3 regions of the Trichocoleus sp. ST-U1 genome follow, and region 2 is predicted to be linked to each of the others. Evidence: predicted binding sites of a transcription regulator. Region 2 holds the regulator's gene; each other region holds the start of a gene.
What was found. The regulator NtcA, encoded in region 2, controls nitrogen genes in cyanobacteria. The targets are predictions, from matches to a motif close to TTTGTANNNNNNNNTACAAA.
Positions count from the first base shown of each region.

Region 1: the regulator NtcA is predicted to act here: its motif matches at 8,065-8,084, upstream of NDA06_RS03610 (DUF3155 domain-containing protein).
Region 3: the regulator NtcA is predicted to act here: its motif matches at 2,072-2,091, upstream of NDA06_RS19800 (DUF4278 domain-containing protein).

Region 1 is NZ_JAMPJZ010000005.1:64,661-74,732, reverse strand. Features, by position in the region: gene NDA06_RS03650 (CBS domain-containing protein) at 1-2,419, opposite strand, end outside; gene psbZ (photosystem II reaction center protein PsbZ) at 2,578-2,766, shown strand; gene ribH (6,7-dimethyl-8-ribityllumazine synthase) at 2,892-3,497, shown strand; gene serS (serine--tRNA ligase) at 3,624-4,916, opposite strand; gene NDA06_RS03630 (DUF3611 family protein) at 5,052-5,645, opposite strand; gene NDA06_RS03625 (hypothetical protein) at 5,782-6,375, shown strand; gene NDA06_RS03620 (PadR family transcriptional regulator) at 6,564-6,917, shown strand; gene NDA06_RS03615 (cofactor assembly of complex C subunit B) at 7,018-7,551, shown strand; gene NDA06_RS03610 (DUF3155 domain-containing protein) at 7,716-8,036, opposite strand; gene NDA06_RS03605 (GAF domain-containing sensor histidine kinase) at 8,480-9,979, shown strand.
Region 2 is NZ_JAMPJZ010000051.1:1,559-11,630, reverse strand. Features, by position in the region: gene NDA06_RS17535 (SirB1 family protein) at 1-215, shown strand, start outside; gene NDA06_RS17530 (SRPBCC family protein) at 227-685, opposite strand; gene NDA06_RS17525 (mechanosensitive ion channel) at 961-2,721, shown strand; gene NDA06_RS17520 (ankyrin repeat domain-containing protein) at 2,797-3,429, opposite strand; gene NDA06_RS17515 (GTP-binding protein) at 3,756-5,162, opposite strand; gene NDA06_RS17510 (DUF3146 family protein) at 5,438-5,701, shown strand; gene NDA06_RS17505 (pre-16S rRNA-processing nuclease YqgF) at 5,758-6,162, opposite strand; gene NDA06_RS17500 (DUF3084 domain-containing protein) at 6,237-7,838, opposite strand; gene ntcA (global nitrogen regulator NtcA) at 8,086-8,757, opposite strand; gene fabI (enoyl-ACP reductase FabI) at 9,137-9,913, shown strand; gene hisB (imidazoleglycerol-phosphate dehydratase HisB) at 10,067-10,072, shown strand, end outside.
Region 3 is NZ_JAMPJZ010000065.1:4,702-14,773, reverse strand. Features, by position in the region: gene NDA06_RS19810 (transporter suffix domain-containing protein) at 1-111, shown strand, start outside; gene NDA06_RS19805 (hypothetical protein) at 167-1,204, opposite strand; gene NDA06_RS19800 (DUF4278 domain-containing protein) at 1,516-2,031, opposite strand; gene NDA06_RS19795 (alpha/beta hydrolase) at 2,386-3,348, opposite strand; gene NDA06_RS19790 (DUF4112 domain-containing protein) at 3,468-3,971, opposite strand; gene NDA06_RS19785 (hypothetical protein) at 4,092-4,289, opposite strand; gene NDA06_RS19780 (hypothetical protein) at 4,623-4,814, shown strand; gene NDA06_RS19775 (inorganic diphosphatase) at 5,078-5,593, shown strand; gene panD (aspartate 1-decarboxylase) at 5,795-6,187, shown strand; gene NDA06_RS19765 (MBL fold metallo-hydrolase) at 6,196-7,131, shown strand; gene NDA06_RS19760 (anthranilate phosphoribosyltransferase family protein) at 7,320-8,393, opposite strand; gene NDA06_RS19755 (LysR family transcriptional regulator) at 8,474-9,472, opposite strand; gene NDA06_RS19750 (diguanylate cyclase) at 9,724-10,072, shown strand, end outside.

The DNA.
Region 1 (10,072 bases), on a different contig from region 2:
CTCGATCCCGATCGAGTTGCTCTAATCGTTCGATACTATCTGTCGGTAATTGAAGATTGATTGCCACTTTCGCGCGATATTCGCCAGCGAGGTAGGCAATTAAAATTTCTAGACGCATCTGCCAATGATCGAGGGTTTTCTGGGGATCAAATCGGCGCAGACACCGATCTAGTAAACGCACCTGCTTCCATAATGGCTCATCTAACTCTAGCGTGGGATGGAGGCACCGCAACGCCCCCAGATCGGCAAGTAACTGCAACGCGGGTTTCCAGTAGGGCGCTTGGAGGATGTATTTGAGTTCTGCTTTCAGCCGTGTTTGTAGCGCTGGGGCTTTGCTATTTTCAGAGAGCGATCGCTCGTAAATTCCACTCTCTAGGGCATAGCGGATATATCCTTCCGTTTGCGGTTCAATCTGAAATCCCAGGCGTACTGCAAACCGCACGGCGCGATAAATGCGCGTGGGATCTTCGATAAAGCTATTGGCATGGAGGACGCGGATTTGGCGCGATCGCAAATCGAGCATTCCGCCAAAGAAATCCAATAATTCACCTGCGCGGGGTGGCGTCAGTCGCATCGCCAAGGCGTTAATGGTGAAATCCCGGCGATACAAATCTTGGCGAATCGAACTCGCTTCGACTTCTGGATTCGCGGCTGGGTAAGGATAAAACTCAGTTCGAGCCGTCGCAATATCCACCCACAGAGAGTCTAGGACTGGGTCATTGTGCCACAGTAGCGCCGCTGTTTGAAATTGACCGTGGACTTCCAGACGGGCATTTGAGTAGGTTTGTTGAAGTGCTTTCGCCAGTTCTACTCCAGCGCCGACATCCGCCGAACGGTGAAAACCATCTACTACCAAGTCAATATCTGAAAGCATCAAGATTTCATGGGGATTGGCGAGCAGTAAATCCCGTACCCCTCCGCCAACCAGATAGAGATGCCAGCCGCGTTGTTCTGCCTGCTGGGAGGCTCTGGTGAGAAATTCCCACAAGGGAGGTGCAAGGCGATCGCGCAAAATATCGGTTAGGGGTTGATGAGCATTCGGAATTGATAATCGGGAATTGGGAAGGGAATTTTTTCTCTCGTCATCTGTGATGAATGCTCCATTCCCTCTTCCCTGATGCAACTGCCGCAAAACATCGGTGCGCGTCACCATTCCCACAAGTTGCCCCTCCTGCAATACCGGCAATCGCCCGATATCGTAAGTCACCATAATCGATTCAATCTCTGGCAAAGACGTATCCGGGGTAATCGTCTTCAGATTGTTCGTCATATAGCCTTTTACCGGCGCATGACTAAAGCCATGATGCAACGCCAGATCGATATCCCGCCGAGAAACAATCCCTACCAGTTGGTCTTCGGAATTCACGACCGAAAGACCGGAATGCCCATAACGTAATAAAATTCTCTGGGCTTGCTCGATTGTCGTGTCAGGGCGAATCGTCCGTACTGGCGATGACATCAGTTCCCGTGCGGTCAGCGGTTGGGGAATTTGGTCTTTTAGCTCACTGACGAGTCGATCGAGAGTTGTCTGGGGATCTACCCCCCGCAGTGTCACCGACGCCGCCTGGGAATGCCCCCCGCCCCCCAGCGGTTGAAATAATTCATTGAGATTGGTGCCTTCAATACGCGATCGCCCAATGACCGTAAATCGCTCTTCACCTCCATCCCCCACGGGATACGCCGCAGCGAGTAGCAAGGCATCGCTTTCGCCCAGATCGAGCAGTCGAGTCGCCAGCGTTGACAAACCGGGAACGTAGTCAGAGGTTTTGAGCAGCACCCAAGAAACGGTATAGCCGCACGTTGTCGCTCTTTGCAACTTCTCCAGCGCTTCTGTCAAGAGTTCCTGCAATTGGGGCGATAAACCCGGCTCAACATAATCGGCAATTAAGCGCAAGCTTGCCCCTTGTTCCATTAACCAAGCCAACGCGATCGCATCTCTTGCCGTCGCCCCTTCATAAGTTAACGATCCCGTATCGACGTGGATTCCCAACGCCATCACGGTTGCCTCAGAAGGCGTCAACTGGATGCCTTCTTGCTGGAGTTGCTCGGCAATCAGCGTCGTAGTTGCACCGACTGGCTCAACTTGGGTGCGGGTAGCGGGAATATCTCCGTCCCCGTCTGGGTGATGGTCGTAGACGACAACTTCCCATAAATCCGGTAAATCCAGCCATTCACACGCCTTTCCCACGCGATCGCGCTTTTGAGTATCCACAACGGCAATCGACCGAATCTGCTCTGGGTTCACAGCGCGACGCTCAATCAGCGCATACTCATCTCTATGCAAGGCTAAAAAATCCCGCACTGCTGGATGGCAACCGCCGGTCAGCACGACCCTAGATCCCGGCTGGAGACGGGTTAGCCCCACCGCTGCACCCAAGGTGTCAAAGTCCGCTGTTGTATGGCACAAAATCACATTCATCATTATGAGTCCTTAGTCATTAGTCCTTTGCCCATGACCCATAACCAATGACCCATGACGAATGACCAATGAGTGTCGATTTTTGATACGGTACTACTGTATAGAATTGCGGCTGAACTATTTCTATCCAGCCCATTGCTGTCTTGGGAGAAGAGAAAATGACAATTTTATTTCAGTTGGTACTAGGTGCTTTAGTCTTTTTATCATTCGTCATGGTCATTGGGGTTCCAGTTGCCTATGCCACTCCTCAGAACTGGGACCAGTCTAAGCGCCTCCTTCTTTTAGGATCTGGAGTTTGGATTGCTCTGGTATTTCTGACAGGTGCCCTAAGCTATTTGGTAGTTTAAGGATAGTCAGAGTCAGTCATCGGTCAGGGTTCGATGGTCATCAGTCCACTGCACCCGACTCAGGACTAAAGACAAATGACTGATGACTCAAAACAACTGACAAAAAGCTTCTTATATCTAAAATCATGGCAGTTTTCGAGGGAACGTTTACTCAGACTCAACCCCTACGGTTTGCGATCGTCATCGGTCGCTTCAACGATTTGGTGACGACTAAACTATTGGAGGGGTGTCAAGATTGTCTGAAACGCCACGGCATCGATGTCAATCCTCAAGGCACTCAAGTGGACTATGCTTGGGTTCCTGGGAGTTTTGAGGTGCCTTTGGTGGCTCACCAGTTGGCACTCACGCGCCGATATGATGCTGTAATTTGCCTGGGTGCAGTCATTCGGGGTCAAACTCCCCACTTTGATTATGTCGCCTCGGAAGTCTCCAAGGGAATTGCCAATGCTGGGTTTCAAACGGGTGTGCCGATCATTTTTGGCATTTTGACAGTAGATACGATGCAACAAGCCTTGGAAAGAGCTGGCATCAAGAGTAACAACGGCTGGGGCTATGCGATGAATGCTCTTGAGATGGCAAGCTTGATGCAGCAGATCAAAGGGAATGCCGGTGGCGCATCCTACGGTAACAATGCGGTTCATACAGTGACCACTCAAGCACTGCCAGTTTCGCCGAACCTGGCGATTTCTCCAGAGTCAGCAGTTGAACGCAACGCATCTGATTCTCTTTGATCCTTGCACTGAGAGCCAGGTGCGCTGGAGCTGGGGCGGGGTTTTCCCGCCCAGAGCCGCGAATTTAGAAAGATTGATCTCTAGTCCTTCATCCCACCCTTCGGGAAGGGCAAAGCCCGATATCCTTCATCCTTGCCCTAGCACTTCTCGTCCCAAGTAAGGTTGCAGCGCTTCTGGTATCTTGATAGTCCTATCGGGTTGTTGATAGTTCTCCAGAATCGCTGCCATCGTGCGCCCGATTGCCAATCCGGAACCGTTCAACGTGTGGACAAATTGGGTGCCTTTTTTTCCAGCTTCTTTGAAACGAATGCTGCCGCGCCGCGCCTGAAAATCCATAAAGTTGGAGCAGCTAGAAATCTCGCGGTATTTCTCAGCAGACGGCAGCCATACCTCTAGGTCATAGCACTTTGCTGCCCCAAACCCTAAATCCCCAGTGCATAACTCAATGACGCGATAAGGCAACTTCAACGCCTGTAAAATTGCCTCGGCATTTTGTACCAACGATTCATGCTCTGCGACTGAATCGTTCGGATGAACAAGTTTCACCAACTCGACTTTATTAAACTGGTGCAGTCGAATTAGCCCCCGCGTGTCTCGTCCGTAGCTACCCGCTTCCCGGCGAAAACAGGGAGTATAAGCACAGTGATAGATAGGCAGCTGCGACGCCTCCAAGATTTCATCTCGATAGAGATTTGTCACCGGCACTTCAGCAGTGGGAGCTAGCCACAAGTCATCTTGAGCGCATTTGAAGCTTTCGTCAGCAAACTTGGGCAGCTGACTTGTGGCGGTAAGAGATTCGCTGTTGATCAGAAAGGGGGGAATAACTTCTACATATCCAGCCGCGATTTGCCGGTCGAGCATGAAGCTAATTAAAGCTCTTTCCAAGGCAGCACCGGCACCAATTAGCGTGACAAAACGACTTTGTGCAACTTTAGCGGAGCGCTCAAAGTTGAGAATTCCTAGTTGTTCGCCGATTTCCCAGTGAGGGAGAATTTCGGAGTTTTGAGGCAAGTATTCATCGCCCCAGCGGCGGACTTCTACATTCTCTTCTTCACTTTTACCAATGGGTGTGGACTCACTGGGTAAGTTAGGAAACGATAACAAGAGGGCTTCTAACTCGGCTTTTAAAATTCTTTCCTCGGGTTCTAGTTCGGCAATCCAGGTTTTGATTTGGTTGCCTTCTTCCCGCAAGGCTTGGATTTCTGAGCCGTTGGGGTCGCTCCCCGATTTAATTTTTTGACCGACTAATTTGCCGATTTCGTTCCCACGAGCTTGGAGTACACTTCGCTTTGCTTCCAGTACCCGTTGCTGCAAAGCTCGCTGCAAAATCGGCTGTATGTCATATTGCCCGATCCCGCGACGATTCAGGCGCTCTTGTACACCTTGTGGATTTTCCCGTATCTGCTTGAGGTCTAGCACAGATTTTTTCCAGCTTTTTTTGCCAATTAATCAGAATACACTGCGATCGCGCGATCGCGATGATACAGCCGAGAGTCTGTATGCGCTCTCAGCCTTCTTTACTTGCTGATGCCGCAATTCGACCCTTTGCCTCCATTACTGTCGGTTGATGCGACTATACAACCACAAGGAAACAACAATCCCGGCAAAATGAGCGGTAATTGTATGTGTATTCGCCAGCACCACAAAAATATCTAAAGGTTGAATCAACCGATTAATAAATTGGGGATCGTAGATGGCTACCCCACCTTGAGCCTGAGCCAGCGACTTTGCCAGCAGAGTGCCGGTAATCGCTTCTGCGCCCAGAACTGCTAATAATAATCCCCCTAAACTAACGAGTAATCCAAACCTTAAAACTTTAATCGTATCTGCCTTTTTCGGGCGGAGGTTGGGATTAGGATCTTTTAGCTGTATGCCCAAACGGGTGTAACGCCAAGCTTGATAAACACTGAAATACAGCACTAAAAGACCGCAAACTGCAAAAAAGATACTGCCACCCGTCCCTGGGCTAGCAGCGGCAGCGCCACTGGCACGCGGCTGGGCGGCGGGGATGGCAAACAAGAAAATTATGCTCGAAACAACGGCTAGGACTAACTGAACCCAGAAGCCAGCCCAGCCAGCGATCCGAAAAGAGCCAGCGATTCGCTGTAGAGCTGAAGGAACGGGAGATGAATCGAACTGTTCTCGCATAAATTGATTTTAAATCGGTTTAATTCCGGATTTATCTATAAACAGAGCGTTTTGTTGAACAAGTAATGCAATCCCAAATTTATACGGTAATCTTCCTAACCACCAGTTTGAGGCAATGGGGCAGCAAAATTCAAAGATGTTTAACCTCTGGAGAACTTTTAACCCAATGGAGCCGTCTTTCTTTCGAGAGCAGGCTTCTAATTTACTTGGCTTTGATGACGGCCTGCCATTTCCAGAGCAGCCCTCTCGAAGTGGAAGCAGCATGATGAAATTCCTGCAACCAAATCTCAGGAAGCATTTACTCTCCGTCGCTTATGCAGTTGCTTTGGTAGGTAGTTTGGCAGCCTATCAAAGGACGGTGATACCGAAACCGCTTTCGGTAGCGCAAAAACATTGGGCAGCGATCGCTACGGAAAACCCGGAGCGAACAGTCACGCAATACAGTGACAATGCCATTTTAATGCGCTCCTATGGTGTTCTGGACGAAGTCTATCAGGGGAAATCCATCTACCCAGCCTGGGAAGAATTCTTCTCAAAGTACAAAATCCAAGATTTCCAGGTTGTTAAACAACAGCAACGCGATCGCGCTGTCGAAGCAGTCATCACGATCTATGCCAAGTCTAAGCACGGAACCCCTGTTGTTTTGTCGCTTTCCTACCAGGTGCAATTTGATAAGGATGGCAAAATCATCCGTGAAGTCTGGCAGGCCAACCCAGAATTGAGTGTCTAAAATTGATGGTATCGTTCTGTCATTTTGCCAGCTGACATCACGCGCTGCTTTTGATCGTTCGCGGTCTTAATACACCAGTGATAGCAGCCTTGTTTGGGGTGTGTTTTCTGATTGATAAAGGCATCGTTAGATTGGGGAAACCGATCCTAATCCAATTTATTTGGCTGGGAGTTCAGTGAATTATGCAGATGAAATTTGAGGATATTTATCAGTTTTTTCAAGACCCTCCTCCCACTTATCTCAACAAGGAACTAGCGGTGTGTTATGTCCTTTCAGTTTTGATGAGCGGAGAATCCTATGGAACAGAACTCATCGGGCGACTAGAGAGTGAATATCCTACCTATCGGCTTTCTGATACCGTCTTATACAGCGCCTTAAAATTTCTGGAAGACCAAGCCGCTATCACAGGGTATTGGAAAAAAGTGGAAGGCAGAGGAAGACCTCGTCGAATGTATCAAATTCGCCCAGAGTGTCTGGAACAGGCTCATGACCTAGCTCGCCTTTGGGATGAATACACAATGAGAGAATCTCAAGCCATCTGAGCCAATCCCAAAGAAGCTCTCTTGCGATAGGCTATAGGTTATAGGCGATCTTGTATCTCTTGGACAAGAGCCTATTTTCCATTGTCCTATCTAAAAATTCGTGAATACGACAATTCTCTTTTCAACATTTCTGCTAACACTGTTGTTAGCAGTCGGTCTATTTTTCTTTATTCGAGCCTCCGCTAAGGATCGAACGCAACAAGTGAAACTGATTGCGGAGCAACCAGAAGAATCAATTTTAATTCAATTGCAACAATATTTCGATCGGCGTGCTTACCGGATTGCGGCGGTGGATGCAAAGCAAAATCAAGTTACATTCCAAGGCTTTGTCCGCCCCAGCTGGTTTTTGGCAATTTTTCTGAGCTTATTAGCTTTTTGTGGCTTTCTTTGTTTGGCGTTAGTTTTAGCAATTTTATTTCCCCCATTCGCTAAAATCTTTCTAGGTTTGGTTCTCCTTTCACCAGCCGCTGGCGTTTTTTACTGGAAAAAAGCTGGACGCAGCGAACAAGTTTCCCTGAAGGTGGAAACATTTGCAGGTGTCGAAAAAGAGACCAGAAGTTTAATAACTGTCATCGCCCATCGTGATGAATTGGCTCAATTGCAACAGGAACTCCAATTAAAGCCTTGCGAATGACAACTCTCTCGCTGAAAACCTTAAAAAATTCCAAAACCTGGTCAGTTTGTGAATCCAAAAGAATTTTAATTATGAGGAAAAATTCAAAATTCCCCCTATAAAACAATAGGGGCGGTTCGCGAACCGCCCCTATAACCGAGTTTTCACGTTTAATGCCTAAAACTTCAGCTGCTACGAACAGCGGCGAGGGTAGGCTTTTCCACAGGATTGTCGATTATCCTAAGGCTAGGAAACAGAAAATGATTTTCTTCAACATATTGGGCACCAAATAGCCCCTTTTCCGCCCAAAAGTACCGATCTGTGGTGTGTTCGTTCCGCTTCACGAGCAGCAAAGCAGGCGGAAGGATTCCTTCGGTTTGAATAAACTTTCGCGCGGCGGTGACTGGTTTATCTTCGCCACTTTCAATACTATACTGAGGGACATGCTCTAAAATTCTACGTCCTTCCTGGCGACGGCGACTTTTCCGCTTGCGTCTTCTAGCCAACCTCCTTACCTCCCCTTTAATTCTGACAGTTGTAATGATAGATACAAAAACCGTCGCAAGTATATCGGTTTGAGTTCAAAATATCAACCGCTTTTTACCGATTGATACAAACATTACAGCCCTCAGAAATTAAAATCGACAGCAGCAGAACGGGCAATAGACGCTATATATGCAAGCTTGTCTAAACTTGAGCCTAGATATAGCGTATAAAGGGCTATATTTATTCGACCTTGACAAAATTTAGCCAGTTTGGAAGCAGTTTTGTAACCAAACTATCATGAAAGCTCGCTAAAATTTTTGTAATAAAAAGAAACAAAAATGAGGTCTTTGCACGACCTTTGCCGCTTCAGCGCAATTGCGTGTCAGGATCGACGGAAGAAAACCCGATCCGATAAATGCAATTTTCCTCGCTGTCAAGTACCCAAGTATAAGCGAATGTGTCTATGTCTACCAGTTCAGAATTTATAACTTTGTGCCAATCACAAGTAGCACTATTAACTCAAGGACTGGAAGCTGCCTTGAGTGTTGTGTATTTAACGGAAGAACTGGTAGAGGGCGTCCCAACTAAGCTAAGGCCGGTTGTTGCTTACCCACAGACAGCGGTGGAATGGGAAACGGATGAGATTTCGGCTTTGGGATTTTCCGATCGACCGTTGGCATCCATTCCTCGGTTATTGTCAGCGGCATCTCCGGTTTCTCAGGAGTCCGATGCGGTTTCTGAGACGGGTTCAACGGAATCGGCGGCTGAAGTCGGGAAAGAAGAAACGATTGATGAATTGCAGGCAAAGGCGGGGACATCGCCCCTCCAGCGATCGCTCTTCGCCGATGCTGACCTGAGTAGCTCCTCGCGCCAAATTGTGGTGCCTTTGTTGCATGAAGGTGTGGTGATGGGGTTGCTGGTGACAGCTCGTGAAGATAGACCTTGGAACCAGCGAGAACGAACCGCGATTGAACGGATTGCCGATACACTGGCGAGCGCTTGTATTCTGGATCGGCGTTCCCAATGGTTTGAGCAGCAACTGAGTCAGCAACGTCATCTTCAGGCTCAACAGCGCGATCTCATGGACGATCTGATACATCAGTTTCGCAATCCCATGACCGCCTTACGGACGTTTGGCAAGTTGCTCCTCAGACGATTGGTACCCGGAGATGCGAACCGCGAAGTTGCCAACAGCATCGTGCGTGAAAGCGATCGCTTGCAAGAGTTGCTTCTACAGTTCGATCGGGCAGTGGATATGGACGAAGGAGAGTTAGTGCCTTTGTACGGGCAAATCGCGGATCGTTCTTACGATGCAGTTCCCGTGCCGATTGCCCCGTCTTGTCCGCTTCCCCCAAAAGATGAGGATTTAGGAAATCTCTACTCTCCCTTAGGATTGGAGCCTCAGACAATTCCGACGAGAGCGCTGGCGTTGGAATCCTGCTCGGTGGCGAAAGTTTTGGAACCGCTAGTGGTGACATCCAGCGCGATCGCCCAAGAAAAAAATCTGGATTTATTGGCAGAAATTCCTCCGAATTTGCCGCCAGTACAAGCCAATGCCAAAGTGCTGCGCGAAGTGTTAAGCAATCTGATTGACAATGCTTTGAAGTATACCCCGGCGGGTGGGCAAGTTTACATTCAGGCAGGAAATCGACGACATACTTCTCAAGGAGATTTTCAGGCGATCGCAATTAGCGATACTGGCCCTGGCATTCCCGTGCAAGATAAAGAACATTTGTTTGAGCGACATTACCGAGGCGTTCAGGCAGAAACTGAGATTCCGGGGAGTGGATTGGGTTTAGCGATCGCGAGAGATTTAGTAGAACAAATGCAGGGCGAAATTGAAGTCATTAGCCCCGCCGAACGCAACTGGCTCGATCGCAGTATTCCCCACACTCAAGGACCCGGAACGACCTTTATTGTCTGGTTACTAACTGAAGCCTTAAAGGGCGAAGATGAAGTTTGATAAGTTGCTCTTACATTTATTTGTATTTGAGCTGGTAATGGGTAATCCGATTACTTATCTAGGGCGATCGGTCTGCATGGTATAGCACTCATC
Region 2 (10,072 bases):
AGTTACAAAAAGCACTTGCCACAGTGGAACGGATTTTGCTGTTGTTCCCAGATGCACCGATGGAATTGCGCGATCGCGGTCTTCTCTACTTCCAAATGGGACGCTGGTCAGAAGCATCCCAAGATTTAAACATTTATCTAGCGATACTTCCCAATGCGGAGGATGCTGGCGTGATTCGCCAATTACTGACACAAATCGAACAAGATATCTATTAGTTATTCGCTACTTATTCGCGATCCATCTCTTCTGCGATTCGTTTGAGACGTCGCAATTGAGCTTGCATATCGGCTTTCGTCAAGGCAGCGGCGAAGGTATTAAAACCCCAACGCACGAAAGGACTGGGAATTTCAAACTCAAAGCGATTCAGCAGGCGTGTGCCCTTTCCCGTTGCCTCTGGCTGACATTCCCAGCGATCGCGTCCTTTGAAAAATCCTTCAAATCCCCAGACAATTAGCCCTGGTTCTCGCTCCACAACCACCGTTTCGAGCGTGGGTTGCAATAAGGGAATTTGAATAATAAACCGACTTTGACTCCCCACATCTGTTCGCCACTCTCCGACTGGTTCGCACCGCAACGCCGGATTCAGCCATCGATGCATTAAGACACGATCGGTAATGCAGCGCTCAACCACCGTTGCACTAGCATTGATTTGGATAGATTGCTCGAAAACTTCAGTAGGAGACATACTATACAGCTTACTGGAAGCGAACGCTACAGAAACGCAAATCGGGAAGCACCGCTAAAAGTCGGATATTTGCGATTTTTTCGCCTTATTTATCTATAAAGATAGATTAAAAACTGAGAACGTTGGTCTATATCTATCTCATCCTGTTTTAGTCAGTTTTTTATTTTCCAATCAGCAGCTAGAGAATTGATCGGCGTGTAGGATAAGTCTTGGCGATTCCTGCTTAGCAGCGTAACTTTTGTATATTTGCCCATCCGACGTTAACTCAGAACACCATGAATGGAACTTGGCAAGGAATTACACTCACTCTCTTTCGAGAGGTGCCACTCAGGTTGAACGGGTTGTTAGCGCAGAGTACACCCGTACCGGCGGCTGAAACCGCTCCCGCAACCAATAATTTTTCGGTTGACAGTATTATCTCAGGGCTGGGTCTCAACCTAGGCAATTCGCTAGTGGATCTGATTAAGGCGATCCTAGCGTTAGTCGTTGGCTTGATCGTGGCTTCACTGGCGGCGGCGGCGGTGCGAGGACTGCTGAATCGCACAAACATCGATAATCGTTTAGCAGCTTGGATTACGGGTCGCCAAGGGGCTGAAGAAGGGCCACCTGTGGAGAAATGGATCTCCAGCGTGGTGTTCTGGCTGATTATGCTCTTTGCCATCGTTGCTAGTTTACAGACGTTAAAACTAACAGCGGTTGCTGGCCCTCTTAACACTCTGTTAGAGCAAGTTACTCAGTTCATCCCCAAACTGGTCAGTGCAGCGATTCTGTTAGGAATTGCCTGGGTACTGGCAACCTTGACAAAGCTAGTGGTAACGCGGGGACTGCGGGCGCTGCGGTTAGACGAACGTTTGGGCGAACAAACGGGAGGTACGGCACCGGGGGATACGACGCCAGGGGGTACGACGCCAAGGACAAACCAGTATTCTCTGAGCGATACCTTAGGCAACGCTCTGTACTGGTTCATCTTTTTGCTATTTTTACCGCTGATCTTAGATGCCCTACAGCTACAGCAGGCACTGGGTCCGGTTAATAACCTGCTAAATCAAATTTTGGCAGCAGTACCGAATATTTTGACGGCTATCGTCATCGGTGCAGCAGGTTGGTTGCTGGCGCAGGTGGTGCGGCGGATTGTTACGAATCTGCTGACAGCAACCGGAACGGATCGGTTGGGTGCGAGATTTGGAATTTCACGGGCAACCGGCGGACAAACGCTTTCTTGGCTGATCGGGACAATTGTTTTTGTTCTGATTTTAATCCCCACCGCGATCGCTGCTCTCAATGCTTTGGGAATTGCGGCAATTTCGGTTCCAGCGATCGCCATGTTGACCCAGATTCTCAACGCGATTCCGCTAATCTTTACAGCGGCGTTGATTCTCGGCATCGCTTATGTAGTTGGACACTTTGTTTCAGAGTTAGTCACCAACATCCTCACCAGCATCGGATTCAACAATATTTTCTACTGGCTGGGACTCCAATCTAAGCCTTACACCCGCGCCACGCCAATTCTACCTCCGGCTCCAGAGGCACAGATACCGCCTACCGGACAAGAAACTATCCTTCAGGAACCGACGCCTCCCACCCGCACCCCGTCAGAACTCGCCGGGATTGTGGTATTGGTTGGCATTATGCTGTTTGCGACAGTAGCAGCAACCAATATTCTGCAAATTCCGGCGCTGACTCTGTTGGTCAGCGGCATTGTGGTGATATTAGGTCGCATTCTCGCCGGTTTGGTGGTGTTTGCGATTGGTCTGTATCTCGCGAACCTCGCCTTTAACTTGATTACCAGTTCCGGTACTCGCCAAGCGCGGATACTCGGACAAACTGCTCGGATTGCGATTATCGCCCTGGTTTCAGCAATGGCGCTGCAACAGATGGGAATTGCTAGCGATATCGTTAACTTAGCTTTTGGATTGCTATTGGGAGCGATCGCTGTCGCGATCGCCTTGGCTTTCGGGTTGGGTAGCCGCGATGTTGCAGCTGGGCAAGTCCGCGAATGGCTGGCATCCTTTAAAGAAGATAAAACGCCTCGCTAATCACAAATTTTCTTGGTCAGTTAAACGTAGGGTGGGCATCCGTGTCCACCCTTTTCAAATGTTCCTCACGCACCATCATTCCTTAGTACCTGCTTGCTTGAGCAACTCAAGTATTTTGGTGTGTCCTTTATACTTGGCAATATCTAAGGGTGAGTTTCCATTCTTGTCTTGTTCTGTTACATTAGCCCCTTGGTTAATTAAGCTTTTAACCTCATCAATATTGTTTCTAGCTATAGCCAATAAGAGTTTGTCATTTTCATTCTGACTTTGTCCTAAAGACTCTTCCCAGTCTGCCCAAGACTGTTCTAGTTCATGCTTTTCCTCTAGTTCTAATTCTTTTTCAATATCTTTAAGGGTAATAATAAGGCGATTCAGTATAGCTTTTTGCTCTCGATTTAGGAAAATCTCATTGATTTTTTCAATTCGGCTGCAAAATAAGTCTGAAAAACCTCTCTCTTGCAAAACACTTCTGGCTAGCCTGGGGAGAAAGTAACACAAAGCTTCATCCGAAATGAGCGAGTAATCACAGATCATCATTGAGCATTGCTCGTCGCTCATTTCATCTTTTAAAACTTCACCAAAATCTCGCTGAATCGCTAAATATTCACCCTCAATAACTCCCTTTTTTGGAAGAATAGGGATGATCAAAGGCTTTTTGAAGGCTGAGAAAGCTTGGTTAATATCATCTAATAAAGACTTATCTTCCATTCTTTTTGCTATAGAGGTTGGAAAAAAGAGAGTTTACAATTTATTTATAATATCTATATTTTGATTTGCTTTTTAGTACCTTTTCTGGAACTCGCGCAGAGGACATTGTCCTCCGCGCTCCAACTACAACGTCTAGTCAGACAAATACAATTACTATATTATGACTTTAACATGCACAAAACAAGCATTTTATTATAAGTATATTCGAGCTAAATAAAATACATCGATCAGTTGCACTGATCGATGTATTTATAAATCGAATTAGATGAATTTCAAGTAATAAAAAACAAGCGATCGCTTGTTTTTAAAAAGAGCGATCGCTTGTTTTAATTCACTAACTTTGCACTCAACTCATTCTTAATCCGATTCAAAATTGAGGCTTCATCCAGTGAAGTCAGAATGCGACTTACCACGGCTTTTGGGCCATCGGGACCCCAGGAAGCGCCGTTCGCCAAGTAAGTCTTAGTGACTTGTCCAATCCCGTAAGAAGAAACCCCTGAAACACCTGCCTGAGTCACGGCAACTGATAGATAGGGACCTAAAGACACCCCACCCGTTGCGGGTGCGGAGAGTCCTAAGAGACTTTTCAGGGAACTCAGTCCCAAAGTTGCCAAAAGTTCGCTAGCACTAATTCCGCCCATACTGATGGCAATTTTTTGTAGCAGTCCCACCGCTCCCGGCTGGGTCATGGGGATGCCGTAGAGTTTAGATAAGGTGAGAATCATTGCCACGTCGATGACGGCACCGCTGAGGAGATCGACAACCGTGACCGGGTTGAGGGCGATCGCAACTGCCTTCGTCATCACCCCTTTCCAGATGATCTGATTCGCACTTTCATCGCGAATCTGCATCTTCCTAGCAATCATCTGTTCGTTCACATCATCGGCATACAGCATGGTGTTGAGCGCTACCAAAGCCTTGCCTTCTCGGTGCAAAATTTCCAGAATTTTCAGCTTCAAATCCAGAACTTGGGGCGTTCCCGGTCGTCGCTGCACTGCCCTCGTTCCGTCAGGACGGCGAACCGCCTGCGCCACCAGGGGAGAGGCGGCGACCATCACAATTTCATCTGGTGAGAGCAATTCCCGCACCCGTTCATCCCGGATTTTGCGGTAAATCGCCATCCGGTCGGCATCCGGATACTGGTCAATTTTGTTAAATACCAGCAACATCGGTTTACCGACTTCCCGCAATTGCGATAGCGCCTCGTATTCCACCTTGTTCATGTCGCCCGAAATGACAAACAGCAGCAAGTCTGCTTGTCTGGCAACTTGTCTGGCTAAGGTTTCGCGGGTTTCTCCGTCTACTTCGTCAATTCCAGGGGTGTCAATTAGCTCGATTTGGGAATTGCCCGCACTCGGCAGCGTGACTCGTAGGATATCGCTGACGCTTCCCGCCTCATTCTCCTGAGTCAGTTGCCAGCTGGCACCTTGATGGGTGCGGGTGACGCCATGAAGTGGTCCCGTTTCAAACACGTTCTGACCTAATAAGGCGTTTAGTACTGAAGATTTACCCCGTCCCACCATCCCAAAGGCGGCAATCTGGACGACTGAGCGATCTAGCTTCTCCAGCATCGTTGCCAAATCATTAATCTCGGATTCCAGTCCCGTCCGCTCTTGAGGAGTGAGATCCAGGTTATCTACCAAGTCTCGCAGAGCATTTTGCGCCTTTTTGTAATTCAGTTCTGCTTGGATGTCATCAAAGCTCAAAATGGCGTTATCTAGTTCCCGATCCAAATCTGTCGCGTCCGGGGTTTGTGAAGGGAACTGGCTGGCATTTGGGGTTCGGTCAGACGATAAACGACTCAAAATTGCACCTTTTTTGCTCAGATGTTACTCTTCTTTCATCCTAGTCAATACCGATCTAGTCTGGCACTTTCCATATCCAGAGGGATATTTTTACTCGGTTCGTGCCAGCTCAGTATCAGCTGTGAGAATGATGTTATCTCGAAGGCGATCGCAATAAGTTTAGTATTGTTGCTGAATGAAGGTATTTGATCGGCACAGCGATTGTGAGTTCTAAGCGTTTACCTCAAACTACTGCCCACGTCCGAATTACCCATCTTTCCTGGCAACGGGGCTTTCTAGCAGGGGAAGTCACGGCGGCAGAATATGAATGGCAGTTCCAGTGGTGTTTCCGACAGGGTCAATTGTCGGTGACACCTTCTTTGGGACGCGCTTTAATTCAGGAACCTCTGGGTCGATTTTTAGAACAGAAAGATTACCAGCTAGAGCCTGGAGGGGACTATGCGTTTACGATCCGGGCGGAACTTTAAAAGTTTTGAGTTTTGAGTTCAGTTTAAATTAAGAAAGTTAAGAATGACAGAGTTTCCTAGTTCCTCGTCTCTCGTTGCTTCATGTATCTTTCGATGAGGAGGATGGCAACAATGTCATCGATTGGTCGGGGTAGACTCCGCATCCCTTGGGGAATCAGGCGTCCTAAACCTTGGGGAGGGTACATTTGCCAATAGCGATCGCGTGCTTCCAATGTACTGTAGCGCTCATCTACCAGGACAATTGGCACCGACGTTGGAAATTGCTGAAGTTTCTTTTTCCAACTTTTGGAAGTGGTTTGATCGCCCATCACTAGAGTATCAATCGGAAATTTTTCACACAACTCAAGGAGCGTTGCGATCGCTGCTTCTGCTGGTACAACCTGGTGGTAATGCAGAGAATTGTCTTTCCCCACTACGGCTAAACCACACTTATCGCGCCCTGGATCGAACCCTAAAATCATCTGAATTGGCTAATCGCTAATTTACAAATGGTTAATTGCCATTAGTCATCATCTCATCACTAATGACTAATAAATTACATCCTGACCACAACTTCTCCGTCTTCAACCGCCTCCAAATTTAATTTCATGGGTCCGGCAATATAGGCGTCCTCAGCCACGACCGCTTTCAGAGAAATCGGCTTATTGTGCTTTTTCAACTGCTCGATAAACCGAATCAAGCTAACAATTCGATTATCGCCAACCTGAACTGTATCGCCCAAAATCCCCGCGCGAGTAGCTCGGAACTGGGATGCTCCAAGCAGCAGGTCAATCCGCTGCCGAATTTGTTGGTCGGTCATGTTTGAAGGATCGGCAGATGTCGTTGCTACGACTTCACCAGTGCGGAATACAACTTGATTGGGTGCGGCGTCTGCAAAGACTTGTACCTGCTTTTCTCCCTGGACATAGTTACCAGCCGAAAAAACTCGGACTACATAGTTTCGACCATCCTGAATCTGGTTGATCAGTTGCTCGACCTGTGCCTCTGTAATTTGCACGACCCGTTCGTTCGCCACCTTGTTGAGACCGGGTTGGGTCGCTTTAATCGCTGTCCGATTCGCTTCCCGTAACAGCTGCTCAATGACCTGTCGGGCTGCGGCTGGCTCGACAATACGAAAAACGCCCGCCGCCAGAACCTGACCGCGCAGCAGTGCCAGACTACCCTGACGCAAAGTTTGATAAGACTGGTAATACTGTTCTAAGGTTGCCACTTCCTGCTCTAGGGAAGCTTGTTGTTTTTCGAGTTCTTTAAGGCGATTTTCTCGCTGGGCAATCACCTCATCTCGTTGAGAAATTTTGTTGTCAAGTAGAGATAAGGCTTTGTCTCGCTGGGCAATTTGCTCGTCGCGATCGCTCAGGCTCTTCCGAAAGGCAGCAAGTTTCTCATCAAGTTCGACAAGGGCTTGATCCCGCTTGAGAATTTGCTCATCGCGTTGGCTAATTGCTCGGTCTTGCTGGGCAATTTTTTGGTCGCGCTGAGTCACTTTCGCTTTGAATTCAGTAATTTCAGCTCTGACTTGATTTCGCTGCTGGAGGAGTTCTTGGCGTTCTGCTTGAAGTTGTTGGATTTCGGAACGTAGCGTCTTGGCTTGCCCTGAGACAGATGTAAGCTGTTTTTGGGTTTGCTGAAAGCTGCTGGCAACCCGGGTCAGTTCGCTTTGAGTCTGATTTAGTTGCGCCTCCGTCTGGCCTTGTTTAGCCAGCGCAGCTGCCAAAGATCGATTAATCGCATCTAAGCGCTGCTGAGCGACAGATTGCTGGGTGCGAGCTTGAGCGAGTTCCTTCTCTACTTGCTCTTTTTGGGCGGCGGTTTTAGCAAGTTCGCTTTCGGTTTTCCGTTTCTGCTCGTTCGCTTTAGCAATATCCTTACTTGCTGTCTTGAGTTTTTTCTGCACTTCTTGGAGTCTAAAAACTCCAATCCGCAATTGTTCGCTGGTCGCGAAGATGATTGTTAGTGTTGAGGCAGAAATCGTTAGCCCTGTCAGAATCGTTACCAAAACAGCTGTTTTGCGGGGACGCAGATTGAACAACGACAGGCGTGCTTTTCCCACGCGCGTGCCAATGCGATCGCCTACCGTTGCGATGACGCTTCCCAACACTAAAATAGACAAAATCAGGAAGAGCGCACTGTCGGTCATTGTCTGCTACAGTCATTCCAGTTACAGCCTATCGCATCGCAGGCTAGAGAAAGGGTTAACAGGAATTAAAGATCGAAGGTGAAATCGGAAAGGTTAAAGGTTGGAAGGTTGAAAACTATCCGCTTAAAACCTGACACCTTTTAACTCAACTCCCGACTAAATGTTAAAACTGGATAACCTGCTCGCGCTACCATGCCGTTTTAACCAACAACCTAACCTACAACCTGACGAGAGCCTCTAGCTGTTTTCAAGTAAACTGCTGACTCAGTGTAACTGGGTTGTGTACCGTAATTTTTTTCTTGTGGATAGAAATCATTTTTTCCTCCCGCAAATCTCCCAGTAAGCGGGTGACAGTTACCCTGGTGGAGCCGATTGCTTCTGCGATCGCTTGATGAGAAAGCTTCAGATCGATCGTAATTCCATTGGCGGTAGGAACGCCAAAATCACGGCACAGAATCAATAGAAAACTCACCAAGCGCGATCCCATATCTCGGTGAGCTAATGTCTCAATCATCATTTCTGTTTGCAAAATGCGCGAAGAAAGCCCTCGCAGCATCAACATCGATAGCTCCGGATTATCCTTGAGCGATTGCTCTACCTGATCGATCGGTGCCGAAAGCAGCTCCACTGGCGTAAATGCTACAGCGTGATAAAACCGATCCGAACGATGCCCTGTAATTAAGGACAGTACTCCAAAAACGCTGTTTTCTCGCAGCAGCGCCACGGTAATTTCTTCCCCAGCTTCATACACGCGAGACAGCTTTACTGCACCTTTGAGCAAAAAGTATACCCGTTCAGCCGGGTCTCCTGGGAAAAAGATCGTCTTGCCCCGCTCAAAAGTTTCCACCACGGGTGGAAACGCCCCACCTCCCAGTTGACGGAACACAGCTGCTAGCGGTCTATCTTGCGTCACTGCCACTTCCTTTTTCCTAAATGCTGCCCTACAGACTTCTGCAACTTTCTGTCGGAGGAACTTTAACCATAGCAAAACAACTATGAGAGTTTTCTGACATTAGACACAGATAAACTGACTTCCAAGCGGTTTTTGTGCTATTTGATACAAAATTTTAAAGTAGTTTCCCCGGCTACCTTCTTTAGTTCTCTCCCTGCTCAAGGCAAGTAAGATTATGACGGAAAATGTTGATATCTTGACAGTATCTGCGCTATCGGGTGGGATGCATGGTGAGTAAGGAGGCACGCTCCTTACCCGTACTAGACAGCCTTGCTCCGGGCGATCGCGATCTTGAATACTCCCCTAAATCGGATATCCTCTAATATTGCCTTCAAAATCGACATTTATGCTAGATTTAACCGGAAAAAACGCCCTTGTCACCGGCATTGCCAACAATCGATCGATCGCCTGGGGGATTGCTCAGCAACTGCACCAAGCGGGTGCGAATCTAGGAGTGACTTACCTGCCAGACGACCGAGGCCGCTTTGAAAAAAAAGTGGCAGAGTTGGTAGAACCCCTCAACCCCAGCTTATTTTTACCCTGCGATGTCCAGAATGAGACCCAAATTCAGTCTACATTTGACGCCATCCGCGATAAGTGGGGCAAGCTAGACATCCTGATCCATTGTCTTGCTTTTGCGAACAAGGAAGATTTATCAGGTGATTTTAGCAACACTACCCGCGCTGGCTTCACCCAAGCTCTAGAAATTAGTACCTATTCTCTGGTGCAACTTGCTGGGTCAGCAAAACCACTGATGACAGAAGGTGGCAGCATTGTCACGCTGACTTATCTAGGCGGCGTTAAGGTGATCCCCAACTACAACGTCATGGGAATTGCCAAGTCTGGATTGGAAATGAGTGTCCGTTACCTGGCATCTGAATTAGGTCCACAGAATATTCGCGTGAATGCAATTTCGGCAGGTCCCATCCGCACTTTGGCATCGTCGGCGGTAGGTGGCATCCTGGATATGATCCATCACGTTGAGGAAGTAGCACCCCTGCGACGCACTGTAACTCAGAAAGAAGTGGGAAATGCGGCTGCTTTCTTGTGTAGCGATTTGGCAAGTGGCATTACAGGTCAGGTGCTGTATGTCGATGCGGGATACGAGATTATGGGGATGTAAAAAGAATCAAACATTAAAAATTAAAAATTAAAAAGCAAAGATTCTGCTAATTTTTAATTTTTAATTTTGCATTTTTAAGGCTTTCGCGTCTCCCAGATGCTCAGTAACGTAGGATAATAAACTTAACTTTATTTTCTTGAGTGAGCATCTGCGATGCAG
Region 3 (10,072 bases), on a different contig from region 2:
TTGGTGCTAGTCGGAAAAGAAGCCGCAACCAAATATCGGGCTTACTTGAATCCGGGCACAATTTGGAGGAAGGTTAAAAAATTGATCCGCCCTAAGAAGAGATCGAATTGACCTATCTTGGGAGATATCTGGAGAACCGCGATTAATCGCCTCTGAAGAAAGCGTTTTAGGCGTTATCTGCGATGACTTTGAGGCGAATCGTGCGATCGCCTTCATCATCCAAACTTACCTCCACAACTTCACCCGCAAGGCGTTCCAGGCAAGAAAGGAGCGATCGCAAATGAGGGCTACTTGCGCCAGTGTCTACATACAGCCTATCGGTCAGACTGCCCAGCCGCTTCCAGGTCATGTAAAATTTGGCAATCGTCTGTTCCAGTTGCGCCGCCTGCTTCACCATATCGGCGGCGGTATTTAGACAACCCAGACGCAAAGCTTCCTCTAATGCCATTTCCACGTCAATAGAGGTGCGCTCAATTGCCTGGACTTGGGCGGCGGCGTCTAAGTATTTAGATAAATTCCGGGCATCTGATGTCACCTGTTTAACCGTATCGACATCCGGGTTCCCGGCGACTTCCTCTTTCAGGGCGCTGATGTGAGATTCTGGTAATTTCTCCATTTCCCGCACCAGAGGAGACAGAAATCGGGGGGGAAGAGAACCCGCAGCGGCCTTTTCCTTGACTTCATCTGGTAGCAATTCTGAATTCATGGCTGTCCATTCGTCGGAGAGTTGCCGCACTTCGCGCCTGGTAATGCGATCGCCTTTATTCGCCGCATCTGTCACCAGTTGTTGGATTTCTGGGGATGCCTTAGAGGTTTCGATGAAGGCGCGTTTGCTGAAGCTACGAATCGCATCCGGGTCAAGATGTCCCTCTTCTAAGAGGGTATCAGCACTATTTGCCAGTTGAATTAAGGAATACGCCTGACTTTTACTGATTTCCCGTTCTTTCAGCCAATTGAGAAATCCGGTACCGCGTCCGTCACCGCCTTGTTTCTCTCGATCGCGCACAATTCGCAAAATCCGCCCCCGCCAGATTTCTGTCTGCAAGTCGAAGCGATCGCACACCAGCCAAGCATTGTCTACCAGCTTCTGAAACTCAAACTCTGGAATCTGCTCATCCTCTGGATCGGGCAGATCGAAATTTAGATCGACTGGGTTCTGAAGGGCAGCAGCCAGTTCGCTGGGAGATTCGGGTGATTGCACCATTAGTAGCGCTCTATGGGGGTCGATCGCCTTATTATGACACAACCCGTAGCCGCAGACTTTCTAGCACAAAAGCGCGCTCTTTGCAACGTTAAAATACTAAGTCAAATCTTATAGAGGTAAATATGTCAACTAGCACCAACATTGGAAAATTAATTGTGCGTACTCCAGAAATCTGTAGAGGTCGTCTGCGAATTGCAGCGAGGAGAGTTTCTGTTTAAACAATCGCCCTAATCCAACCCGAGCAACAGCATATTTTAAGTGCAGGTTGCTTGCAGCAAAATTCGCTCAATGGTTGGCATTGCAATCTGTGGCTAAGATTCTGGCGTTTGTTTTGATTCTTCAACCAGAGGTGTAGGGGAAGCTTGAGGAATAACGGTAGCACCTCGATATTTTAATCCCGATGTCGGTTGAGACACCGGCATATTTTCTGTTTTACGGACTTTACAAACCTGACCCCGGTATTTTCCTGTAACTTCAACTTCTGCTACTTCAACTGCTGCGGGGGTGGATTCGTAGTTAATCCCGCGATAGCTGAGTTGAGTCTTGTCGTCTTCCTGAAACTCAGATTGAGGCTCAATCTTAGGTTCGGATTGAGCCTCAAATTGAGCATCGACTACAGGCTGACATTGCTGCAAAAGTCGTCTCGCGCTTAGCAGTACAACCAATAGCAGCAATACCTGAATTTGCCAAGGCGCTACAACCAAACTTACAAATAAACCTACAAGAGAAATTGCGGCGGCGAGATAGGAAATTTCGTCAGCAGAATTTTGAAGTATATAGACAGCTAGCAGGGTAATCGCTAGCGGCATGATGAAAGACAAGGACATATTTATCACTTCTGAAGTTACCTCTGAAACTAGAGTGCGAAGTGTATTTAAAAATATAAACGAAGTAGTACTAATCAGCCTACTACTGGTGGATTAATTTTGCTCATCCTTTTGGCTGACCAGTTGAATTTTAAATCGGTCGTATTTAAGAACTGGCTGAGGTTCCAAGCAGAGAAGAAACTATCATAACTGACGGGAATGCGATCGCTACCTAACAATGCGGTTACACATCTCTCTCATCGCTTGCCTTTGGCGACGGCGCGGACTTTGTTTATATAAGCTAGTAGGTGCGGGATCTCCCTGCACCTAGTGGAGTTTGGAATTAAATGGACAACACTTAGGGTAACTTTACTGCTAAAAACGATACAAAGATTCTGAATTTAGAAAATCTGTATCGCGCATAAACTCAAGAATCTCGGACGCGATCGCATCTGCGTGACTTCCCGCCGCATCATGACCGCAGTTGGGGATAATCTTAAACTTAGAGCTGGGCATACAGGCATGAAGTTTTTTGCCATCAGCAACTGGGAACCATTGATCTTGATCGCCCCAAAGAATTAGAGTCGGACAGGCGATCGCACTCAGGTTATCTTGGACGTTACGAATTAAATTCGGTTCATTCTTTACCAAACGCTGAATTTCTTGCGCTGCGTGTTGTAAATCCTCGGCAGTTTTTGTCAAAGCATTCGGAAATTCGACATACGGATAAGTAATCCAGTAAACTTCTTCGGGTGTAATTCGTGTCCAATCCACTACAACTTCCCGACGCCCGAAGGCTACAATTTGCCACAGTAGCGGTGCAAATAGTTGAGTCACGCGCAAGTGATCCGCTATCTTAACTAAATCTAACGGCAAATCTGCTAATAACTGCATCCCCCAAAACGGCAATCGTTTGAGGAAAATCGGTACATTAATTACAACTAATCTATCGAACAAATCTGGATGCGCTTGGGCGGTGGCGAGGGTCACTAATGCCCCCAAAGATAGGGCTACCACAACAGCCGGTTCATCGCATAACGCTCGCACGATCTGCTCTAGTTCGAGCGATTGATGACCGAGTATTTCCGGGTGTGATGGCATCTCGGAAAAACCGTGTCCTTTCGCATCGAAACAGATAACGCGAAAATGTTGTGACAATGGCTCAATCGCGTAACGCCAATTGTAGCTCCAGCTCGCCATTCCATGCACTAAAAATAGCGGTTTACCTGTACCTTTTTCGCCATAAGCAATTTTTACAGGATTCCCGTTAGCATCAGAAATGGTTATCGTTTGACGCCCGTTTGGAAATGTGGCTTCCCACCAGTCTTTCTTACTCATCTGTTGTACAATTCCCTTGAGAATCGAATTCAAGGGTTAGCCAATAAACTTTGCTTGCAAGGAATTAAAAATATCAGATTGGAAAGGAGAAACGAATTAAAGTTTTTAATTTTTAATTTTTATTTAGTTATCGTTTGCCACAGCAGATTCAGGATAAAAAGACTGAAAGCAGCAATGCAAATCACAAAGAGCATCAACCCACCCAACAGCAGAATGATAAACCACCAATCTGCCTTTTGACTCTGCCGAGGAGAAGCTAGATGAGCTTCTAGAAGCATCATGTTTTTAGCATTCGCTTTCCAGGTAGCGTCAAAGAAATCCCCCAACACCGGCACAGTGCCAACTAAAGTCTCAAAAATAATATTTAGCACCATCCGCACCAAAGCTTCTCGTGGTAGACCCAGCAGCGCTGCCTCCAGCACGATATAGCCTGACAAGGCACTTCCTAGTATATCCCCGCCTCCAGGGAGCAGTCCAAGTAGAGGATCGATGCCCACGCGGTAGGAAGTTCCCGGAATCGCGATCGCATTATCCAGAATATAAGTAAGCGATCGCAGGCGCTTAATTCTAGCTGACTTGGCGTCCGTCGATCTTATAGGAGGTTTGGGAGGAGGCTGAGACATCAGAATCGATAATGGGGGAGTGAGTAGCGGATAGGGAAAAAATCGTTACCACCTACTACTGACGGAAAAGGAACAAAGCTTCGTCTTGCTATTGGAATGTCTTGCTGTTGGCATCAGTGTTCAACACCTCAAACCCATCCCTTCTGGAGGTACGGAAGACATTTCTTGCTCCATATCCGTTAGCGTTGTCAGCGTTGAGCTAGGAGTTGCAACTTGTTCGATTTGAGTCAACAGGGTTTGCGCTTGTGTCTCTCCCTTATCAGCCAGTTGCTCTAGGTAGAGCTTGAGTTCGTCGGCAAGGGCACTGGGAAGGTACATGGCTACCACTCCGTCTTCCGGTGTGAGCTTCTTTTATGCATCATAGCTTCGTCGGGCACTAGAATTCAGCCCCGATTCTTGCAAGTTAACAACTTGCAAGTTAAATGTTTAAACTAACCTAAAATTTCTCCTCCTTTCAAGCTTTAATCTTCTATTCCCAAAGACGGTTGACATCCATCAGCGTGTTTGATAGCACCTATCTATAGGTTGAGATTGTTTAATAGACGACAGACAGCTTAGAAGAACTCGCTAGAATTAAGAACAGAGGAGGTTCAAAATTTCCCCTCTTTTCACTGTTTCATTTGATCGTGTTGAGTTTGCAATTATCTTTTTATGGAATTAAGTAGCCAGTCCTCTAACTCTTCTGACCAACCTCCTCCGCAAAGGTGGGCAGAGTTACTAGGAACTGCAATTGCTTTGTTGACTTTGACCTTACCTGTGTTTGCGATCGCTCACTACTCTCCAAGCGGCGCTCAAAGCTTGCAGCAGCAAACCAGCTATTCAATCCCGATACCCGAAGACTGACCTTCAAGATACAACAAATGGATATCGTGTAATCCTGGAATCTGGGTAAACAGAAGATTCTGTGTTGACCTTCTTCCCGTAGAATGCTCACAAGGGCTATCTGAAAGGATGAAGGATGAAGGAGGAATATTTCGATTCCTCCTTCAAAAACGGGTGCGATTCGTAGCGGCTGTAAAGTAACTACGTTAAGCCTCTACAGCCTTCAAACTGACATCAGGGCACCCCCAATACTTTGTGTTGCTTGGAGAAACTGGAGAAACGTTTTGGATTTAACACGCATTCCTGCTCAACCCAAACCAGGTCTCATTAACGTCCTGGTTGAAATTACCGCTGGTAGCAAAAATAAGTACGAGTACGATAAGGACTTACAAGCCTTTGCCCTAGACCGGGTGCTTTATTCTTCGGTGCAGTACCCCTATGACTACGGCTTCGTACCCAACACCCTAGCAGATGATGGCGATCCCCTGGATGGCATGGTGTTAATGGAAGAGCCAACATTTCCAGGGTGTGTTATTCAAGCGCGACCTATCGGAATGTTAGAGATGATTGACGGGGGAGATCGGGACGAAAAAATTCTATGCGTTCCCGACAAAGATCCGCGCTATGCCCAAGTCAAATCTCTCAAAGACCTTGCGCCACACCGACTAGACGAAATCGCAGAATTTTTCAAGACCTACAAGAACTTAGAGAAAAAGGTCACAGAAATTCTGGGTTGGCAAGATGTCGATAAAGTGATGCCGCTGGTGGAACAATGTATTAAAGCTGGCAGCAAAGGGTAGGTCTACGAGCGCTAGGTGAGCGAACTAGGAAAAAATTGAGGGATGAAGTGGTTTGAGAACGTTAGAATCAGCTTTAGCTGAGAAAACTTTTCATGCGCCGAACCCTAGTGCTGATAGATACAACATGAGGAAAGTGCAGGCATAGCAGGAGAAGCAATCAGCGCCTTGCACTTTCTCAATGGTGTTAATTACCTTTCTTGTATGCAGCGATCGCTTCTTCTATCAAAAATTCATAGTTGCACGCTTACTAGGGCAAATCTTGACTATGTAGGGAGTATCAGTATTGATAGAACCCTGTTGGATGCCGCAGGTATACTACCTTATGAACAGGTACAAGTCGTTAATGTCTCGAATGGAGAGCGCTTGATTACTTATGCAATCGCGGCACCGGCAAATTCAGGGGCAGTCGAACTCAATGGTGCGGCGGCTCGTTTGGGAATGAAGGGCGATCGCTTAATCATCATGACCTACGGGCAATTTAGCCCAGAAGAACTGAAAACTTATCAACCTAAAGTTGTCCTCGTAGACGGGCAAAATCGGTTAATAGAAGTCCGCCGCTACGACGATCTGCTAAGCGTGCAGCTAACTTCTTGAGCGAATATATGTCTTCAAAAGAACCAGCGGCACCAAATCCTCAAATCTCCAATCCCACAGCAAGTCAGTCAACCCAAGCTGACGCAGAGTTTGTGGTGCAGTTTTGGGGTGTGCGGGGCAAAATTGCCGCCGCTGGCAAGGAGACGCTTCGCTACGGCGGCAATACTCCCTGTGTGGAAATGCGGGTAGGCTCCAAACGATTAATTTTTGATGGCGGCACCGGCTTGCGGTTACTGGGTAATCAATTACTGCGTCAAATGCCGGTGGAAGCTTACGTATTCTTTACCGACTCGCAAAGCGATCGCATTCAAGGCGTTCCTTTTTTCGTTCCTGCCTTTATTAAGGGCAATTGTTTTCATATTTATGGGGCAGCAGGATCTGATGGAGCATCGATTCAACAAAGTCTCAGCGACCAGATGACGCCTCCGAATTTTCCAGTCCCTATACAGGTGATGCAATCAGAACTACAGTTCTACGATCTAACTCCCGGCGAGACGCTCGCGGTAGACGATATCACGATTGAAACCTGTTTAACCAACAATTCCCTGCGGACAATAGGCTACCGAGTTACCTGGCAGGGACGCACGGCTGTTTACGCTACGGGTGCAGACAACGATCCGAATGCCCTTGATGAAAATCTGCTGCACTTAGCCCGTGAAGCCGATTTACTCATTTGCAATGCGACTTCCCCGGAACTAGACCAAGGTTTGGGGGCAAACGGTGAGTCTTCTCATGCAGGTGACTTTGCGATTCAACCCTGCGAAAATCCCTTCTGGCAAACCTGCGTTAAAGCCGCTGATGCGGCTAACGTCAAAAAATTGGTGATGTTTAGCTACGAACCAGACTACAGCGATGACTTTCTCGACCAAGTAGAAGGACAAATCCAGTCGGCGTTTCCGAATGGATTACTCGCCCGTGAAGGAATGATTTTAGCCGTTGAGTAATCGGTCATGAGAGTGTAGAGTTTTGAGCCACAAAAAAGTTCTTAAATTCAAAATTCAAAACTTTTTGCTGGTAATTCAGAGTTTTGATCCCTCTTTTGTTACTTTAGGAAAAGAGGAATGAGTGACAAAAGAGTTCTTAAATTCAAAACTCAAAACTCAAAACTCAAAACTTTTTCCTAATTCTCCTCCTACCGACTACTGAAGACTGAAGAACTTAAAGAAGAAATCACCCGACTAATCTCCTGTAGTTTCTGGGCAACTTGACCGCTACCCAATAAAGTTTCTGCCTGAGTCAAACCGGATGATAAATCTGGGGCGAGACCGCAGTGCCATAGGTAAAAACCACCGTTCCAGATAGCTGCTTGCATAAGTTCGCTCTTGTTACCTTGCAGCACGGCTTGCATTTCTTGTACCAATTCAGTTGCGGAGTCTAGGGCAACTTCCTTTCCCTCAAAGCCGTAGTCACGGGGATGAAGCAGGAGGCGTTGCGGAGACGAACCGGGTTGCCAAGTTCCAATAATCGCCGTGCGATCGCGCGGTAAATCGCAGCTACCTTCTAATCCTTTCACCGCTGTGAAATACTGGGGGTTGCCTCGCAATGCCGAAGAGTCTTGAAACATCCCTTCCGTGGGAGGATGGACAAACCCTGCCACAACGTGAGCTTCCCCTGCATAGGGACACCACATTAACTCCATCGTTGCAAAGGGGGGACGTTTGCCAATTTGGTCGCGGTAGGGAACCAGTCCTGCCGCTTGGGGGAAATGCTTGGGCAAATAAACAAATCCGAGTTGAGTTGCCTCAAACACCTGCTGGACGACAGGGAGGGATAACTCAGCCCAATTGACACCCAACGCCTGCCAAATCTCAATCAGTGGCAAGCCTTCCTTGGTAGGCATCCGGTCGCCCCCGTGCATCACCACCGCCTGTCCAGTGGTTGCCAAGATTAAAGCTGTCAGTGGCGTTATGGGTGCCGTGCGCGATCGCCCATCGTAGGGCGTCCCCAGAACGATAACCGGGCGTTCTGAGTCGATGGGTTGCAGTTTTGGCCCTAGTGCGTCGTAAGCGTCTAACATCCCTGCCAATTCTTCGCCGGTGGGACGCTTAATCCGATGGGCGATCATAAATGCTCCAATCTGCGCTGGTGTTGCTTCCTGTAGGAGCATCATCCGTGTCGCTTCCTCAGCTTCGGAGCGACTTATATTTTCGCCCGTATGGACGCCACTACCCACTTTTCGCAGAATTTCCCTGAACTCATTACTCATAGTATTTTGTCGTAGTCAATCGTTATCAGTTTTTGCGAATGGCTAATTCCCAAAAGATTTTTTGCAATAGCCATTAACCATTAGTTAACAGGTATAGAAGCATCCGAACAGATTATTGTGTTGCCAATCGCTCCTGCAAATTGCATCGGGACTAACTCGCGTACCATCTGGCAAAAGTGCTGAATGGGGGGAATCAGCAAGCGATCGCGCGTTGTTACCATCACTACCTGACGAGACAAGCTGGGATCTGCCAGCGAGTCGGCTAAGTTTGGCGTCCCTGGCGCGGGTGTGGAATCAATGACTCGAATCGCCAGCGTTGCATCCTGGCGAGCATCTACCAAAGCTGACTGGGGCAAAAGGGCAATCAATTCTCCTTGCCGCACAACACCGCGAAAGGCATCAAGCGTATTTAACTCCATCACCGCCTGAAGATTAGCGCCTTGCCGCAAAAATCGCTCTTGTACCAAGCGTTGCATCCCGTACCCATCCTTAAATACCACTTGCGGGTAGTGAACGAGTTCTGACCAGGGCACCTGTTGGTACTTAGTCAGGGGATGATTTGCCGCCATCAAGATTTCGATGCGTTCATTGTATAAGACATCGACCACCATATCCGGGCTAGCCGTTAAAAAGCGGTTATTCATCACGATCGCGACATCGACCATTCCGTCTCGCAAAACTTTGAGAGCGCGATCGCTTCCAAGCGAAGTTACCCGCAGCTGCACCGCCGGGTAATCTCGGCAAAACTGCTGCAACACGGACGGCAAGTATTGGGCGCAAACCGAGTGAATCGCCGCTACACAGAGTTCGGGTTGCTTTCCTGCCAACAAGTCTGCTAATTCTTGCGTGGCTTGTTGCCACTCTTGACAAATTTTGCGGGCGCGGGGCAAAAAGCGTTCGCCTCCGACTGTTAGCTTTGCCTGAGCCGTGCGATGAAACAGGGAAATACCGAGATCCGTTTCCAGAGACTGGATTTGCCTGCTAATAGTGGACTGAGTGAACCCACACTTTCGCGCCGCTTGCTGAAAACTGCCGGTTTCAGCAACTGCTAGAAAGGCTTGCAACTGCTCTAGTCGCATGATATGTAGCCTAAATTACATTTAAAGCCGATGAAATGAATTTAGCGGATTTGCTTAACTGTTTTGGTAGGGCTTGATACAGCAGCTTAGTCAGGGTGGCACAAGCGGGTCTTACCATAGCATGAACGGGAAAACCCTTGGAAATAAATACGATATACGCCAATCGTATACTCAGCGAAGCGATCGCCTACGGCATCGCATCAAAATGAGTGATGAAAAAGATACCCCTTAGCAGTCTCTGATGAATCAGCATGAAGAAACAAACCTCGCTCCTGGTTGCCAGCCGAAACCACCACAACTTGCAACTGATCGCACAACTCTTGATTCAGGAAGGATATCCAATCCTCACCGCTGACAGCTTGGAGGAGTTTGAGCAAGCTTTGAGACATTCTGCACAAATCAGTCTCGCTATCGTAGATATCTGTAGTCTAGACAGTCGGATTTGCGAATGGCTGCGGCACGAGGCAATCCCCATTCTGATGCTTTCTAACCAGTCTGGCTCAACGGACTGGCAGTTTACACTGATCGCTGGTGCTGCCGATCATCGGATCAAACCCATCGGTAAAACAGAACTACTGACGCGAGTTAGTTCGATTTTGA